DNA from 3 places in the Kocuria sp. KD4 genome. Region 2 is predicted to be linked to each of the others. Evidence: riboswitches for the same ligand, from Rfam matches in the RefSeq annotation. Region 2 holds a riboswitch; each other region holds the start of a gene.
What was found. Region 2 has a riboswitch for thiamine pyrophosphate ahead of HBK84_RS02080 (ECF transporter S component). Riboswitches for the same ligand answer to the same signal wherever they lie in the genome.
Positions count from the first base shown of each region.

Region 1: another riboswitch for thiamine pyrophosphate. It lies ahead of HBK84_RS00920 (3-oxoacyl-ACP reductase); the one in region 2 lies ahead of HBK84_RS02080 (ECF transporter S component).
Region 3: another riboswitch for thiamine pyrophosphate. It lies ahead of HBK84_RS05885 (bifunctional hydroxymethylpyrimidine kinase/phosphomethylpyrimidine kinase); the one in region 2 lies ahead of HBK84_RS02080 (ECF transporter S component).

Region 1 covers NZ_CP050449.1:208,119-211,963, reverse strand. Annotated here, with positions in the region: gene nhaA (Na+/H+ antiporter NhaA) at 162-1,562, opposite strand; TPP riboswitch at 1,708-1,836, shown strand; gene HBK84_RS00920 (3-oxoacyl-ACP reductase) at 1,882-2,646, shown strand; gene HBK84_RS00915 (LLM class flavin-dependent oxidoreductase) at 2,648-3,845, shown strand, end outside.
Region 2 covers NZ_CP050449.1:457,755-461,599, reverse strand. Annotated here, with positions in the region: gene HBK84_RS02085 (ABC transporter ATP-binding protein) at 1-1,498, opposite strand, end outside; gene HBK84_RS02080 (ECF transporter S component) at 1,495-2,118, opposite strand; TPP riboswitch at 2,177-2,283, opposite strand; gene HBK84_RS02075 (DUF4235 domain-containing protein) at 2,402-2,674, opposite strand; gene mnhG (monovalent cation/H(+) antiporter subunit G) at 2,802-3,167, opposite strand; gene HBK84_RS02065 (monovalent cation/H+ antiporter complex subunit F) at 3,164-3,427, opposite strand; gene HBK84_RS02060 (Na+/H+ antiporter subunit E) at 3,430-3,845, opposite strand, start outside.
Region 3 covers NZ_CP050449.1:1,280,699-1,284,543, forward strand. Annotated here, with positions in the region: gene HBK84_RS05880 (Rne/Rng family ribonuclease) at 1-1,390, shown strand, start outside; TPP riboswitch at 1,471-1,566, shown strand; gene HBK84_RS05885 (bifunctional hydroxymethylpyrimidine kinase/phosphomethylpyrimidine kinase) at 1,554-3,107, shown strand; gene rplU (50S ribosomal protein L21) at 3,345-3,656, shown strand; gene rpmA (50S ribosomal protein L27) at 3,703-3,845, shown strand, end outside.

The DNA.
Region 1 (3,845 bases), 250 kb from region 2:
TCACTGCCGCCTCGTGCGATTCCAGCCTCAAGAAAGGCGGGATGGAGTGGCTGACTATGGAGCTTTATTACTGTTAATGAGGGACTTACCGCCCTAGAAATATGAAACGGAAACCGGATGTATTCCTGCTTGCTGTTGATTAACAACGTCACCTTGCAATTTTACGCGCCAACACGCTTGAGGCGCGCTTTGTAACTTCGCCTGCTTTGATGGCGTAGATAGTGGCGGTTGCGGACCGCGAGCAACCCACCCGCCAGCACCGCCGCGAGCACCGAGGCGGTCAGCACGGCCACCTTGGCCTGGTCCCCGGCGGCCGCGGACGGGTCGAAACTGAGCTCCGAGATCAGCAGGGACACCGTGAACCCGATGCCCGCCAGCAGCGCGATGCCCACCAGGTCGATCCACCGGTAGGAGGGGTCCAGCTTCTGTCCGGTGAGGGTGGTGGTGAGCCAGGTGGCACCGATGACGCCCAGCGGCTTGCCCAGGACGAGGCCCGCGATGATGCCGAGCGTGACGGGGGCGGCGAGCGCCGTCGTCAATCCGTCCCAGCCGCCCACCGCGACGCCCGTGGAGAAGAACGCGAAGACCGGCACCGCGAACCCGGCGGACAGGGGCCGGACGCGGTGCTCCAGGTGCTCGGCGAGCTCCACGGGCTCCCCGGAGGCCTTCCCCGCGAGGACGGGGACGGCGAAACCGAGCAGCACGCCCGCGACCGTGGCGTGGATCCCCGCCTCGTGGACCAGGGCCCACGTGATCACGGCCAGCGGCACCAGGATCGCCCAGGCGGCCCACGTGCGGTGCGCGAAGAAGCGGGGGAAGCGGTGTGCGAGCAGCCCGAACACGGCCAGCGGGACGAGCGCGAGCAGCAGCGGGAGCACGTGCACCTCGTCGGTGTAGAAGATCGCGATGATCGTGATGGCCAGCAGGTCGTCCACCACCGCGAGCGTCAGCAGGAACAGGCGGAGCGCGCTGGGCACGTGCGAGCCGACGATCGCGAGCACCGCCACCGCAAACGCGATGTCGGTGGCGGTGGGGATCGCCCAGCCGCCCAGGGTCTCGGGGTTCGTCGCGTTGACCGCCGCGTAGATCAGCGCGGGGACGACGACGCCGCCCACGGCCGCCGCGATCGGCACCGCCGCCTTCCCGAGGTCCCGCAGATCACCCGCGACGAACTCGCGCTTGAGCTCCAGGCCCACGAGGAAGAAGAACACGGCGAGTAGCCCGTCCGCGGCCCACGTCCCCAGGCTGAGGTCCAGGTGCCACGGCTCGTAGCCGACCTTCAGGTCCCGGAGGGCGAAGTAGCTCTCCACGAAGGGCGAGTTGGCCCAGACGATGGCGAGGACGGCGGCGACCACCAGGAGGATGCCGGCCACGGTCTCGCGGCGCAGGACGTCCTGGAGGCGGGAGAAGAGGCCGCCCGAGGGGTGGTTGGGCTCGCACGGGGGCTCAGGATGGTTGAAGAAACCGGGCTCCGAGACGAAGCCGGAGGGTTCTGCCTGCACCACGGTTCCCGGGGTTCCGGGCTCAACGTGGGCAGGGGTGGTGCTGTGGTGCGGGGGCATGGATCACTCCAGTGTCGACGGGCATCACGCTCATTACCGCCGACCAGACTTCCCGGCACACCAGCCAGCAAGGGTAGCAGGGCGCTTTAGGGCGGCGCACGCGGGGCGGCTGCCACGAGGCTGAGCGGCTCCGTCTACACTGACCACCAGTGACACGGGGTGCCGCCACCCTCCCCGCCCACCGGGCGGGCAGACAGAGGACCGCAGCGGCTGAGATGACACCCGTCGAACCTGTCCAGTTAGTACTGGCGAAGGGATGTCACGGTGGCACCGCGCAGGTGGCGCACCGCTTTCTTCGCCGTGAGCCACAGGAGTGAGCATGCGGATCGAGAACACCATCGTCCTGGTCACCGGCGGAGCCCGCGGGCTCGGGGAGCACCTCAGCCGGGCGTTCGCGCGGGAGGGCGCGCGCGTCGTCGTGAACTACCACTCCAGCGATGAGCGGGCCCGTGCGCTGGTCAGCGAACTCGGGGAGGACCGGGCACTCGCGGTCCAGGCGGACGTGACCGACGCGCAGCAGGTGCGGGACATGGTCTCCCGGGCCCGGGAACACTTCGGCGCGCCGATCACGGTGGCGGTGAACAACGCCCTGGTGGACTTCAGCTTCAACGGCGATGCCCGCCCCACCCTGGAGCACCTGACCGCCGAGAACCTCACGCAGCAGTTCCAGGGCGCCGTGGTGGGTGCCCTCAACGTGATGCAGGCGGTCACCCCGGGCATGGTGGAGGCCGGTGAGGGGCGCATCATCAACATCGGCACCAACCTCTTCCAGAACCCCGTGGTCCCCTACCACGACTACACCGCCGCGAAGGCCGCCCTGCTCGCCCTCACCCGCACCGCCGCCAAAGACCTCGGCCCGCAGGGCATCACCGTCAACATGATCTCCGGCGGCCTGCTGCGAACCACGGACGCGAGCGCCGCCACCCCGGACGAGGTCTTCGACTTCATTGCCGCCGGCACTCCCCTGGGCCGCGTGACCACCCCCGAGGAGTTCGCGGACACCGCCCTGTTCTTCGCCTCGGACTGGTCCCGCGGGGTCACCGGCCAGAACCTGGTGGTCGACGGCGGGCTGGTGATGGACTGACATGGCCGCCCCCTCTCCGCACGACGACGCCGCCCGGCCCGGCCCCGCGCGAAGGGCACCTGCCGGGGGTGCGGCGTCGGCAACCACCCCCGAAGCTGAGCCGACGCTCGGGACGGCCGCTGCGGCGTCGTCGCCCACGACCGCACCGGCCCGCCGCCTCCACCTCAACGCGTTCCTCTACAGCGCCGGCCACCACCAGGCCGCGTGGCGTGCCCCGAACTCCTCGGTGCACCGCCTCACGGACATCGCCTACTACGAGGAGCTCGCGCGGACTGCCGAACGCGGTCTGTTCGATGCGGTGTTCTTCGCGGACGGGCACAGCGTGGGTGACGTCTCCGGCGGGCCCCACTGGAGCCTGGAACCCCTGACAGCGCTGTCCGCGATGGCGCGGGCCACCGAGCGCGTCGGCCTGGTGTGCACGGTGTCCACCACGTTCTTCACCCCGTTCCACGCGGCCAGGATGCTCGCGTCCTTAGACCACATCTCGGGCGGGCGAGCGGGGTGGAACGTGGTGACCTCCATGTGGGACTCCGAGGCCCGCAACCACGGCTACCGGGCCATGCCGACCAAGGATGAGCGCTACGAGCGTGCCCGCGAGTTCGTGGAGGTGGCTCGCGCCCTGTGGGCCAGCTGGGACGAGGACGCCGTCACCGCAGACCCGGAGGGCCGGTGGGCTGAGCCCTCCAAGCTGCACCGCCTGCACCACGAGGGCCGCCACTTCCTGGTGGATGGGCCCCTCACGGTTCCGCCCTCCCCCCAGGGGGAACCGGTCCTCTTCCAAGCGGGTGCCTCCGGGCCCGGCAAGGCACTCGCGGCCGACTTTGCAGAGGGGATCTACGCCGTGGCCTACGATCTGCCCGCCGCGCAGGAGTACTACGCGGCGGTGAAGGCCGAAGTGGCCCGCGCCGGGCGTGATCCCGGTTCCGTGATCGTGATGCCCGGTCTGATCACGTACGTGGGCCGCACGCACGAAGAGGCCCTCGAGAAGCAGGCCAGCGTGGACCGTTTGCTCCCTGTGGAGCAGTCGCTCGCACAGCTCTCCACGTTCGTGGAGCAGGACTGCGCGCAGTGGGACCTAGATGCGCCCGTGCCCACGCTGCCGCCCCTGGAGGAGTTCACCGGCCCGCAGGGCCGCTACGGCACCATCCTGCGGATCATCGAGGCCGAGCGCCCCACGGTCCGCCAGTTGCTCGGCCGCC
Region 2 (3,845 bases):
GTCGCAGCAGCTCGGCCACCCGGGCGTCGTCCTGGTCCTCCATCGCCTCGAGGGCGCGCGCATCGCGACGGCCCACGCGGCGTCGTCGTTGCCGGGGACCGAACTCGAGTTCCTCGCGCACGGTGGGGCGCAGGAACTGGTGTTCGGGATGCTGGAACACGGTGCCCACGCGGGAGACCAGTTCCGCGCCGTCCCACAGGGAGGGATCAGCGGGCGCGTCGGTCGCGAGGGCGTCCGTGGCCCACACGGTGCCGCGCACGGGCAGCAGCAGTCCGGCGAGGGTCAGCGCGAGGGTGGACTTCCCCGCGCCGTTGACGCCTGTGACGGCCAGCGCGTGCCCCGCGCGGACGTCCACGGTGATGTTCTCGGCCGCCGGCGCCGCCCCCGTGCGCACGTCCGGTTCCGGGTACGCTTCCCCGCGCCGCCACGCGGCGAGCGCCCGACGACGCCGCCGCGCGAGCGCCCGCCGGCGCGGTTGGCTCCGGGACACGGCGAGATCGCGGGCGCTCAACAAGGTGGTGCCCGGTGCGACGGCGGCGGGCACGGCGGCAAAACCACCCGTATCCTGCGCAGACTCCGCGACATCCGAAGCCCTCATCGACGACGCGGCCGGCGCATTCTCCGTAGGCGCAGCGGGCGGCGTGATGTCGTGTGGCGCCGCGGAGACAGCCGTCTGCCGTACCGCGGGATCCATGCCATTCGAGGCATGCACGGGAGTGCGAGTGCGCGGCACCCAGCCGGGGACCCACGTACCCTGGTGCTGCAGCAGCTCCCGGGCGTCCTGCAGGGTCTGCTGCGCGGGACCGTCGAAGGCCACCCGACCGTCGTCGCCCAGCACGATCACACGGTCCACGACCGGTTCCCACAGGGCCACCCTGTGCTCCACGACCACAAGGGTGGTCCCGTCCTCGCGCACCGCATCGGCCACGGCGCGGCACAGCTGCTGCGCCCCCTCGTGGTCCACGCTCGCCGTGGGTTCGTCCAGCAACAGCAGCCGCGGGCACATGGCCAGGGTCCCGGCGAGCGCGAGACGTTGTTTCTGCCCCCCGGACAGCGCCGTGGTGGGGTGATCCAGGAGAAGCTCCAGACCCGTGCGCGCGAGCGCTTCCCGCACGCGCGGCCAGATCCGCTCGCGAGGGACGGCGAGGTTCTCGAGGCCGAACGCGACGTCGTCCCCCACGCGCGAGAGGACCACCTGCGTCTCGGGGTCCTGATGCATGAAGCCCACCGTGCCGCGGGCGTCGCGCGGGTCGACACCCCCGACGGTCAACCCGCCCGATGCGGAGCGGCCGTCAGGGTCCTGGTCCACACCGGCGAGCGCCTGCAAGAGCGTGGACTTGCCCGCCCCGGACGGGCCCAGGAGCAGGACGCGTTCGCCGGGCTCGATGATCAGGTCCAGGTCCACCAGACTGGGCGTCTCGCGGCCGGGGTGATGCCATCCGAACCCCTCCAGGACCACCCGCGCGCCCGTGAGTTGCACGGTCGATTCCGCGGTCATCGGCGCACGGCGCCGGAGGCCAGTGCTCCGAGGACACCCGTGGCCTGCAGGGCCTTCATCACGGCCCACATGAGCAACCCTGCGATCACGGCCCCGGAAAGCGTGGTCAGCGCCGCGTAGACGACCTGCTGATCCAGGGCCCACTCGAAGTTGTACATGATGTTCTCGCTCACGCCCAGGAACAGCCCGGATACCGCCCCACCGATCGCCGCGGTCACGGGACCGAACCGGCGGTAACGGGTCAGGAGGAACACGACCTCCACACCGAGGCCCTGCACCAGACCGGAGAGCACCACGAGCCACCCGAAATGCGTTCCCAGGAAGCCCTCGATCACGGCCGCGAGCAACTCGCAGAACAGGGCCGCGCCCGGTTTGCGGATGATCAGGGCGCCCAGGGTGCCCGCCACGAGCCAGCCCCCCGCGATGAGGCCCGCGGACGGCGGGTAGGCCACCGTACCCGCCGAGACCGCCGGGTACAGGAGGTTGGACCACATCCAGAAGATCACGGCGCACACCGCGGCCAGCACGGCGGTGACCACGATGTCCACGACCCGCCACGACGAGCTGCGGTAGCCGCTTGCGCGCGGTGTACGGGTGGGGGTGTTACCGACCTGCGTCATGCTGAATCCTCCTGAAGATCCCAGGAGGGGAAGAACACCACCCGCCGTTGCGAGCGGGTCCTTGAGATACTCGACTCCCTAGCGCCGGTACGAGCCGGATCAGGTTCGAGGGTCTGCGCTCACGCGCACTCTCAGCGCCGCGGTGGCGCTCCCCTGTCGTTGAGACGCCAGTCTAGACCACGACGGCGGGTGGCCGGGCATCTCGCGTGCCCGGCCACCCGCCGTCGTGCGTACGTCCTACGCGGCCCCGGCCCACCCGTACGGGGGGCGCGGTACCCGCGGCTCAGATCTCGCTCTGGGAGCTATGGGAAGGATCAGAGTCCTTGGACTCGAACTTGGCCACCTGGCGGGAGATCCCCACCTTGATGACGGTGCCCACAACACCGGTGATCACGGCCCAGATGATGATGCCGGTCCATGCCTCGTCCGGGTCCGGGTTCTTGGCGGGGGGCTCGTTGCCGGTGACCTGCTTCCACACCGCGGACAGACCCTTGTTGGCCAGGGCCACACCACCCAGGGACGCCACCGTGCCGAAAATGTCCATTGCCTTGTTCATGAGGTTCTCCTTGTCTTGTGGGTGCCGTCGGCACCGGGCGGCCGACGACGTCGTGCTCGTTGCCCAGCATACGAAGCGCCGGGCGCGACGGGGCGGAAGGAACCCGGTCCCACCGAGAATTACGTCCTCAGCGAGATTCTTCCTCGCCGGCGCGAGCGACGACCTCGCGCAGCTCGTCCTCCACGAGGTTCTTCTGGTTCAGGTGCTTGGAGCGGTAGGCGGCGCGGCCCACCATGTGCGCGGACACGGGCACCGTGAGCAGCTGGAACAGCCACGCGAGGATCATCAGCGGGATCATGCCGGGATTGCCGCTCTCGATCGCCACGGCCGTGAGCAGCAGGAGCAACCCCAGGACCTGGGGTTTGGTGCCGGCGTGCATGCGCGAGAGCAGATCGGGGAAGCGCACCAAACCCACCGCCGCGGCCAGGGACATGAGGGACCCCCCCACGAGGCACAGCAGCGCGATGACGTCCAGGACGGTGTGCCAGTTCATGAGCGCTCCAACCCCACATTGCGCGCGACCGTCACAGACCCCAGGAAGCCCACCAGGGAGATGATCACGAGCAGGATGATGTTGCTGGAGTGGTGGTTGTACACCATCTCGATGGCGAGACCCGCACCCACGATCGCGAGCAACACGTCCGTGGCGATCACCCGGTCCAACAGGGACGGGCCCTTGGCCAGCCGGTAGATCGTGCCCGCGGCCGCCACGGTGAGAATCGCACCGCACACCCACACGGCGACGTCTAACATGGTCATGGCCGCTCCTCCCCACGGCCGTCCAGGGCCTTGTTCATCTTGGTGGTCGGCGACGCGACGGCGCCGGAGGCGTCCGCGCCGCCCGCGCCACCCGAGGCCTCCAGTTTCGCGAGGTCCTCCTTGGAGCCCATGATCTTGATCCACGCCGCCTCGATATTAAGCGCGGACTCCCGGAACGACTCCGCTTCCTCCGGCGTGGAGACGTCCAGCACGTGGAAGTACAGGATCCCGTTGCCGCGATCCACCTCCACCACGAGCGAGCCCGGGATCAGCGCCATGGTGTGACCCACGGCCGTCATGAGCAGGTCGTTGTTCTGCCGCAGCTTCACTCGCAGCACCGCGTTGTGCACCTTGGGGCCCTGCATGAGCGCGACACCGAACACGTGGATGCTGGCCCGGGCCACCTGCCAGA
Region 3 (3,845 bases), 820 kb from region 2:
CCTCGAGGAGACCGTGACCAAGAACAACCTCGAAGCCGCCGAGGAGATCGTGCGGCAACTGCGGTTGCGGGATATCGGCGGGATCATCGTGGTGGACTTCATCGACATGGTTCTGGAGTCCAACCGCGATCTCGTACTGCGCCGGCTCGTGGAGTGCCTGGGCCGGGACCGCACGAAGCACCAGGTGGCCGAAGTGACCTCCCTGGGTCTCGTGCAGATGACGCGCAAGCGCATGGGTACGGGGTTGCTCGAGGTCTTCTCCGAGCCGTGCGAGGAATGCGCGGGCCGCGGCGTCGTGGTCCACGACCACCCCTTGAAGGGCCGCTCCGGCGCGGCTCCCTCCGACCACCGCGGCACTCGACACGAGCGTAAGCGTTCGCGCAACAAGCAGCACAACGGTGCGCAGGACAAGCCCAGGAACGGCAACCAGCACCACAGTTCGGACGAGCCGGACCAGGCGCGCGTGGAGGCCACCCGCACGGCGTTCGCAAACATCGCCGCGGCCTCCTCCCACGACGAGTCCGACGACGCCGCACGGAATGCTTCCCAGGGCACCGCACCGCAGTCCGGGGGCGGGCAGGCCGAGGACACCGGTTCCCAGGAGCAGCAGACCTCCCGCGGTCAGCAGGGCGGGGAGCACGCGTCCGAGAACTCCCACGGGGAGTCCGAGGGCGGGCGCCGTCGCCGCAAGCGCCGCGGCAAGCGCAGCCGCGGTCGCGGTCAGCAGGGCGAGGACAACGCCGTGCAGAACGACGGTTCCGGCCGGGACGGTTCCGGGAACGACTCGCGCGGGGATTCCCGGTCCGAGGACCGTTCCGGTGGGGACTCGTCCGCGAGCCTCACGATTCACGGCGAGGTCATCGAACTGCCCCACGGGCAGTCTGAGCAGCGGGGGAGCGAGGGCACCCAGGAGGCCCTGTCCCTGGATTCGCTGAGCGCCGCGTTCACGGATGCGGGCGAGCACGAAACCTCGACCGAGGGTGCCGTTCAGGATGCGGACGCCGCGCCCCAGCCGCGAGAGGCCGTGTCGAAGCGGTCGGCCGCCGGACACGCGCCGTCGAACTCCGGGACTGCGCAATCCAGTGCAGGGCAGACGAGTGCCGCGCAGCAGCAGACTTCCGGGGCAGCGTCGTCCGCTGGCGGGAACCGGCCGGCGGAGGCGCCGGCGGCTCCGGCCCGACGGCGTCGTGGGTCGCGGCGTGCCGTGGCGCCGGCGGCCGCGCCCGGAACCGCGAGCGTGGAGACCCACGAGTACACGCAGGAACGGCAGGTCAGCCGTTTCACCGCGGAGGCCGGGGCCGTGGCCCCCGCGGCGTCCGGTGACCAGCCCACCATCGTGGGTGTGGGCATCAAGGCTCAGGACATCACGATGACCGGCAAGCAGGACTGAGTGACCGGCGGCTGGATCCGTCGCCACGCGAGCACCGCAGGGGCACCCGGGATTCCGGGTGCCCCTGTGGCATGATCGGGGACACACACACGGGGTGCTGCGCACTGCGGCTGAGAACACACCCGTCGAACCTGATCTAGCTCGTACTAGCGAAGGGATTGTCGTGGACACCACGCCTTCTACCGCCATACCCCGCGTCCTCTCGATTGCCGGAACCGATCCCACGGGCGGGGCGGGTCACGCCGCGGACCTGAAATCCATCGCCGCACTGGGCGGGTACGGGCTGAGTGTGATCACCGCAGTGGTCGCCCAGAACACCCGGGGCGTCGTGAGCGTACACACCCCACCCGTCCAGGTCCTGCGGGACCAGCTGGATGCGGTCGCCGGGGACGTCACCCTGGATGCGATCAAGGTGGGGATGCTCGGCTCCGTGGAGGTCATCGACACGGTCCGGGACTGGCTCATGGTGGGGCGCGCACCCGTGGTCGTGATCGACCCCGTCATGGTCGCCACGGCCGGTGGGCGATTGCTGCGTCCGGACGCCGAACGGGCCCTGCGGGAGCTGCTGCCCCACGCGAATCTGATCACCCCCAACCTCCCGGAACTCGCGGTGCTGGCCGAGCGCCCCGTGGCCGCGACCTGGGACGAGGCGCTCGAGCAGGGACGCGCGGTCGCGGCGGCGTTCCATACCCGGGTCCTCGTGAAGGGTGGCCACTTGGCCGGGGACACGACCCCGGACGCCCTGTTGCTCCCCGGTCAGGACGAACCCGCCGCGTTGTTCGAGGGTCGCAGGGTGCACACGCGTAACACCCACGGCACCGGGTGCTCGCTGTCCTCCGCGGTGGCCACGGTCGTGGCGCGGACCGGGGACTGGCCCGAGGCGATCCGCACGGCCCGCACATGGTTGCGCGGTGCACTGCGCGGCGCGGACGAGTTGCACGTGGGTCACGGCAACGGTCCCGTGCACCACATGCACCACGTCCAGCACCTCGTCACGGATCCGGCGTTCGTGATGACGGCCGCCGCGGAATCCGAGGGCCCCCGGTTCACCGATGAACTGTGGGAGGAGAGCGCCCCGGTGCGTGAACGCATTGCCGCCCTGGCGTTCATCCGGGGCCTCGGGGACGGCACCCTGGACCCGGGCGAGTTCGAGCTGTACCTGGACCAGGACATGCAATATCTGCAGTACTACTCCCGGGCGCTGGCCCTGCTCGCGGCCTCCGCCCCGGACGAGCGTTCGCGCGAACACTTCGCCGCGGCGTCGGCCTCCGTGGTCTCGGTCGAGTCCGCGCTGCATCGCGCCCGGCTCGGGGATCGGGAGCCCATGCCGCCGAGTGACGTCACGAGCAGTTACGCGGACTTCCTGCTGGCGCGCACGGGTCAGGACGGCTTCGCGGTGGGCTCCGCCGCGATCCTGCCGTGCTACTGGCTCTACGCCCACGTGGGTGCGGAGCTCACCCGTCGTGCCCGCGTCGCGGGACCGCAGCACCCGTTCGCCGACTGGCTCAGCACGTACGACGATCCGGACTTCCAGACCGCGACCGAGTCGGTGCGCGAGATCGTGGACCGGGAGGCCGCCCACGCGGACCCGGCCACCCGGGAGCACATGCGCCGCGCGTTCCACCGGGCGTGCGCGCTCGAGCTGGCCTTCTTCGCGCAGACGACCCCGGCGACGTCGCCGGAGGGCGAGCGGCGCGCCGCGGCGCAACTGGCATGACTTCGGGTGATCGGGTAGGCTGGGGTGTCGGTGCCGAGCGCCGGTGTGTGTCATATCCAGTTCACGCACCAGGTTGCGGCACACTCGGGCGAACATCCTGAATCGATGCGATAGCCACGCGGAGAATGCGGTCGGTCATGGATCACCGCGGCGTGATGTCTCGACATTCGCAGTCCTCCAGGAGTACGCCCGACCCACACACGTAGTCCATAGATGTCGAGAGAAGTGAGTTCCCAAGTGGTGTACGCGATTGTCCGCGCAGGCGGCCGCCAGGAGAAGGTTTCCATCGGAGACCTCGTGACCCTTGACCGCGTCGCCGGCGAGGCAGGCAGCACCGTAGAGCTTCCTGCGCTGCTGCTGGTCGATGGGGACAAGGTCACCTCCGACTCCAAGACCCTGGCGAACGTCAAGGTCACCGCCGAGATCGTCGAGGACCTGCGCGGTCCCAAGATCTCGATCATGAAGTACAAGAACAAGACCGGTTACAAGAAGCGTCAGGGCTTCCGCGCCGAACTGACCACCGTCAAGGTCACCGGCATCGACGCCTGAGCATCCGGCTCCCCACATACGTTTCCAACGAAGGTAGGCACACACCATGGCACACAAGAAGGGTGCGAGCTCCACTCGCAACGGCCGTGACTCCAACGCTCAGTACTTGGGTGTGAAGCGCTTCGGCGGCCAGTCCGTTAACGCCGGCGAGATCATCGTCCGCCAGCGCGGCACGCACTTCCACCCGGG